2 regions of the Paenibacillus sp. FSL M8-0334 genome follow, and region 1 is predicted to be linked to the other one. Evidence: predicted binding sites of a transcription regulator. Region 1 holds the regulator's gene; the other holds the start of a gene.
What was found. Region 1 encodes CtsR, which represses protease genes until heat stress. Its sites were predicted from a motif close to ATGGTCAATAAAGGTCAAACA; they were not measured.
Positions count from the first base shown of each region.

Region 2: a site for CtsR is predicted at 1,398-1,418, ahead of clpP (ATP-dependent Clp endopeptidase proteolytic subunit ClpP). Genes of this name have one in related genera too.

Region 1 covers NZ_JBBOCH010000001.1:2,914,620-2,917,738, forward strand. Annotated here, with positions in the region: gene MKX64_RS12645 (sugar kinase) at 1-148, shown strand, start outside; gene MKX64_RS12650 (GntR family transcriptional regulator) at 157-873, shown strand; gene MKX64_RS12655 (CtsR family transcriptional regulator) at 1,281-1,742, shown strand; gene MKX64_RS12660 (UvrB/UvrC motif-containing protein) at 1,769-2,293, shown strand; gene MKX64_RS12665 (protein arginine kinase) at 2,349-3,119, shown strand, end outside.
Region 2 covers NZ_JBBOCH010000001.1:2,146,566-2,149,684, forward strand. Annotated here, with positions in the region: gene MKX64_RS09275 (sugar-binding transcriptional regulator) at 1-1,004, opposite strand, end outside; tRNA gene MKX64_RS09280 (tRNA-Arg) at 1,266-1,340, shown strand; gene clpP (ATP-dependent Clp endopeptidase proteolytic subunit ClpP) at 1,498-2,094, shown strand; gene MKX64_RS09290 (PdaC/SigV domain-containing protein) at 2,207-3,119, opposite strand, start outside.

The sequences.
Region 1 (3,119 bases):
CCTTGAAGGGTATGACCCGAAGCGAACCGTAGAGTTCGCAGCCGCTGCCGGAATGCTTGCGCATACCGTGACCGGGGATACGCCTACGGCCAATGAGCGCGAGATTGTCCAGGCGATGAATGAGCACATGTCAGATGTTGAAAGGTAAGATCAGAGATGACGATTACACGGAAGAACGGTCCGCTATATTTGCAGATCAAAAAAATTATAAAAGACCGCATTCTGCACGGCGTCTATCCGCTCGGGTCCCATATTCCGTCCGAGCCGCAGCTGGAGCGGGAATTCAACGTCAGCAAGATGACGATCCGCAACGCAATCCAGGAGCTGTACCAGGAAGGTTATGTGGACAAGCGAAGCGGCGTGGGCACCATTGTGATCCGCAACACCTCTTTTTCTAAGCTGTCCAAGGGCAAACGCTTCACCGAGATTCTGGTCGAGGAAGGTCATCAGATCCAGAAGCAGCACCTGAGCTTTGGCTGGACGCAGCCGGAGCCGGGCACCGAATTGTACGAGAAATTCGGCGAACGCTGCCGGTATATTGAGCGCCTGTATTTGCTGGACGGTCAACCGTACATTCACTATATTCATTATATTTCATCCAGAGTTGACCTGGGGGAGGAGCTTGATCAAAGCGAGCTTCCCTCACTATATGACCGGATTGAAGAGAGCAGAATCACGCTGGAGCAATTCCGTGACCGGTTCACGGTTGCACCGGCGCAGGAGGAGACCGAACGGCTGCTCGGGGTGAAGCCGGGCACACCGCTTCTGAAAAGGCTCCGCTCCTCCTATGATGCCGAAGGCTCGATTATAGAGTACAGCATTGGCTACTACAACACGGAGCTCCAGCATTATTTGATCACCTATGATCTGTAAGACCTCCAGTTCTGTCGATGGCTCCCGGTTATTGTCCGGGGTCGGCCCGGCACTAGGAGTTGAACAGCAGCACATAGATCAAGAGCATTCCCGTCCTTGCCATAAGGATTGGGGGATGCTCTTTTGTGTGTACAGGGGGCTGTGAGCGGAAGGCTGCCTTCAGGGCTATAAACAGGCTGGAAATGGGGTACAATAATGATGTGAGGCGTGAATGGAACATCATAATAGAAAGCCCTTGGCAAAATAAAAAAATGTGCTATAATAAAGTTAAAGTCAAAGAAAGTCAAAGTCAACGAAGGGTTCGCAGTTTTTGATTATGGTTAATTCAACCTATAAGCAAGGCTCTGTGCGGACGTGTAAGATCCCTATCCATCTTTACGTTTCAAGCAGTGGAGGATGAACAGACAATGCGTAATATCTCTGATATTATCGAACAATACCTAAAGAGCATTATACAGGAAAGCCCGGAAGGAACCGTTGAGATCCAGCGGAATGATCTGGCGGAGCAGTTCTCATGCGTGCCATCCCAGATCAATTATGTCATCAGCACACGGTTCACGCTCGAGAAGGGGTTTCTCGTGGAGAGCAAGCGCGGAGGCGGCGGCTATATTCGTATACAGCGTATCGAATTGCCGCAGCATTCGGCGCTTCATAAGCATCTTAACCACACGATTGGCAATATGATTGACCAGACGGTGGCAGAGGGGCTGATTTATCAGCTTGAGGAAGCCCGGTTGCTCACCAAGCGGGAGGCTTGCTTGATGCGCGCCGCAATTTCTCGGGAGTGCCTGAACGTCAAGCTTCCTTATCGGGATGAGCTGAGAGCCCGGATTATGAAGGCCATGCTTGTATCTTTATTAGGTAAGTGAGTCTGTCTGTTAAGGAGGCATGTGATATGTTATGCCAGGAATGCGGCAAACGGCCAGCAACGCTCCATTTCACCAAAATTGTGAACGGGGAGAAAACAGAATTTCATTTTTGTGAATTCTGTGCCCGAGAAAAAGGGGAATTGATCCCCGGAACGTCGAATGGTTTTTCTATACACAGTTTGTTGTCGGGCCTCCTGGATCTGGATCCTTCCGGAAAAGGGCAGACGCCAGGTGCGATATCGGCACAATCTCTGCGGTGTGAAGAATGCGGCATGACCTACTCCCAGTTCAGTAAGGTCGGACGCTTCGGCTGCAGCTCCTGCTACAACTACTTCTCGGATCGTCTGGACCCGCTGTTCAAGCGCGTTCATGGGAATACGGCGCATATCGGCAAAGTGCCGAAGCGCAGCGGCGGCCGGATCAAGATCAAGCGCAGACTCGACGAATTGAAGAAGGAACTTCAATATCGGATCGTGCGTGAAGAGTTTGAGGCTGCGGCCGAAATCCGGGATCAAATTCGAGAGCTCGAGAAGAACATGGCTCAAGGTTAGCGCTTCGTGAGCGATGAGCCAATGAAACTGGACTTGAAGTAGGAGGGATTGCGTGATGTCCAATCTTCGGTTTACGGAACATGCGCTCAGCGAATGGATGCGTGGAAGCGGTCAGGACTCCGACATTGTCATTAGCACTCGCGTCCGGGTAGCCCGCAACCTTCAGCATCTTCCTTTCCCGCTGTTGGCAACGAACCAGCAGTCCGGTGAAGTGCTTGAGCGCCTGACCAAAGTCATCGAGGATGAGCAGCTGTTGAACGACTTCGGCGTGCTGCATGTCATACCGTTAAATGAGATTAACGATCTGGACAAACAGGTGCTCGTTGAGAAGCATCTGATCAGTCCGAATCTGGCCAGCGAGTCCCGCAACGGCGCTGTGGTGCTGACAGATGATGAATCGGTAAGCATTATGATCAACGAGGAGGATCATCTCCGCATTCAATGCCTGTACCCCGGCTTTCAGGTTCATGAAGCCTGGGAGCGGGCATCGGCGCTGGATGATATATTCGAGTCCAGAGTCGATTATGCCTTTGATGACAAGCGGGGCTACTTGACCAGCTGTCCGACGAATGTCGGCACCGGGCTTCGGGCTTCGGTGATGATGCATTTGCCGGCGCTGGTCATGACGCAGCAGATCAACCGGATTCTGTCGGCGGTGTCGCAGGTAGGGTTGACGGTCCGAGGGATTTACGGAGAAGGCAGTGAGGCGCTGGGCAACCTGTTCCAGATTTCGAACCAGATTACGCTCGGGCAGACCGAGGCCGAAATTATCGAAAATCTGCACAGTGTCGTGCTTCAGATCATAGAACATGAGAAGAACGCCAGA
Region 2 (3,119 bases), 770 kb from region 1:
GCAGCCGCTTCGTCCGTGACCAGAATGTCTTCATGGCCGAATTTCAGCACAGCGTGGATCGCTTTGCCCTTGCTTCTTCCTCCTGCGATGCCAATGACGATCTCGGTGCGCATAATATCTTCAAGCCGAAGACCGAGCGTAAGCATCTTGTGTACGACCTCACCTGATTCGCTGAAATAGTATCCGAAGGATTCCGCAATGGCACCGTCTTTCTGCAGACTGTCAATCGAGCCGTCATCCAGCTTGCGCCTGCGGGCCATCTCCATGGCGTCGCCGATGCCGTGAATGATAATGCGTGATTGACGGATGACATGCACAATCTCCTGAATATGCTGATCATGCACAAGAGACTGATAGGCATCCTCGCCCAGCAAATCCGGTACATGCAGCAGCCGGTATTCCGCGCCAACCCGTTTGGCCATCTTGGAAGCGATCGTATTCGCCTGAATCTCCACACTCTCTCCAAGGCCGCCCCGAGCCGGTACAAACCAGCTTCCCTTCAAAGGGCCGCCGGCAAGCGCGGTCATCTGCTCTGCCACTTCGGCAAGCGTTGATCCGCCCGTGACGGCAATCGTGTCTCCGCTATGAACATAGCTGAGGAGCGTTCTTGCTCCGACACGGCCAAGCTCACGCTTCACATCCGGGGAAGATTCACTGTCGCCAGGAATGACAACAACCTTACGCAAGCCATAAGCCTTGCGAATCTTCTCCTCCAGGCGGGCCAGACCGAACAGCTCCTTCATCATCGGCTCCAGCTGTTCCAGCAAACAGATGCCGGCATCGCTGATCCGCATTCCGACCGTCTCGATCTCAATCAGACCTTGTGCCTTCAGAAGATCGGTCTCCGCTCTGAGCACACGCTCGGTCATCTCGAGTGATCCGGCGAGCGTCCTCCGTCCGACAACTCCAGACAACCTGATCTGATGAAGGATCGTATACCTTCGTTTAAGAGTGTCCATGAGATCTGGCAGAAGCTGCTCTTGTATTTCTAATAGGTCACGCATGCATTCCACTCCTGCAAACTTCGTCTCGACGCTCTTTATGTTGGACGTAAAATGTCCCGGGTAAGCAATTTAAGTCCCACCCTTATTCTACTCAATTATTATGCAGGTTGCAAGGGGTCCGAAAGTATATTTCTCAGCCTCAGGCATTCTTATACATTATGGCCAAATGATGCTTGGGTCTAGACAAAAACAATCTTTTGAACGACTTCTTGTCTTTTGTTCAAACTTGTTGTATAATCAATTTCGTTGCTAATTTTTTATGCGCCCGTGGTCCAATGGATATGACGTAGGCCTCCGGAGCCTGAGATCGAGGTTCGATTCCTCGCGGGCGCGCCATATCATCATTACTGTTTACCCGCATAGTGCCTGAGATGGCTCTTTTTTTTACCCGATAGTTTGACTTTCTTTGACTTTTTGATTTGAATTGTTTATCATGTGGGTAATACGGTAACAGTATTTTAAAGAGGACTGTACTTAAGAGGAGGTTTTCCACGTGAGTTTTATACCTATGGTCGTTGAACAAAGCAACCGCGGCGAGCGGGCGTACGACATCTATTCCAGATTGCTGAAAGACCGCATTATCTTCCTCGGCTCCGATGTAAATGACGTGGTCGCCAATTCCATCATTGCCCAAATGCTGTTCCTGGCAGCAGAGGACCCTGAAAAGGATATTCATCTTTACATCAACAGCCCGGGCGGTTCGATTACCGCCGGCATGGCCATTTACGATACGATGCAATTCATCAAGCCGGATGTTTCGACCATCTGTGTCGGCATGGCGGCTTCGATGGGCGCGTTCCTGCTGAATGCAGGTGCCAAGGGCAAGCGCTTCGCGCTGCCTAACAGCGAAATCATGATTCACCAGCCGCTTGGCGGCGCACAAGGCCAGGCAACGGATATCGAAATCCGCGCCCGCCGCATTCTGAAGATGCGCGACAAGCTGAACCGCATCCTCGCAGAGCGTACCGGTCAGCCGCTTGAGCGCATCGAGAAAGACACCGATCGCGACTACTTCATGACTGCTGAAGAAGCCAAGGAATACGGCATCGTCGATCAGGTTCTGGAGAAAACTCCGGCGCAAGGACTGTAAACTCAGCCGGAAACCTTATTTGCATAAAAAAACGGGCAGGCGCCGAATCGGTGCCTGCCCGTTTTTTCCATAACTCTTGTACTCGACGAGTCTGCTTACATAACTGCAGCCCTTACTTCCACTCCTTCAGCTTCAGCTCAAACTCCGGAAAACCGTAAGCATACGCCGTGTACTCATACAGCTGGAAGAAGAGCACCGCTGCGCCGTCCTTCAGGTAGAAATCGGCATCGTCCGATACGCCTTCAAACCCGCCGAGATAGCCCTCATTCGCTTTGAATTTCTTCAATACATAATCATTCAGCTTCTTCTTGCCGTCACCCTTCAGGTTAATGACGTCCCCGAGGCTTTGCAGCGATCCGTCCTCCAGCGAGAACGTATAACCCTGGCGGTAAGTCATCCCATGCGCCCCGCCCGTATACGTGTATTCACTCGTCAAGATGCTGAGCAGCCCCTCTGCGTTGTAGGTCACTACAAAATCGCCCTGGAACTCATACTCCATCCCCGGCTCAGGCGATGGCGCTTCCGCAACCTGCTCCTTCGCCGCCTCGATGAACCGCTCGGCATGCTGCTTTAGCGTCTCGTTGATCGCAGACTGCGCTTTATCGTTGCCAAGACCGCTGATCTGGGCATAGCGCACTTGAATGTTGGCTTTATCCGTGGACTCCTTCAATGTTTTGGCAGAAATTGTGATCGCATTTTGCTTTTTCGGCACCATCGAAAGCGTCTTCTGCGCCGCATTCCACTGTCCTTGAACGCCCATATAATCACTGAGCACTTTATACGGGATATACAAACGCCCATCGATGATCTGGCCTCCAGGCTCCCCTATGTAAAGCCCGTTAACCGATAGGCCGATGTCTTTCGAGGCATACACCACCGCTTTCAGACGGTTGTATCCATCGCCCAGCGTATAAGCACGCGCTTTAGCATCATACTTAATCGGCAAACCGAGCGCGTCTCTGACGGCGGTAGCTGGCACATATGTAACACCGTTGGACAGGATTCCTTTTTGCGGCAGCACTTTG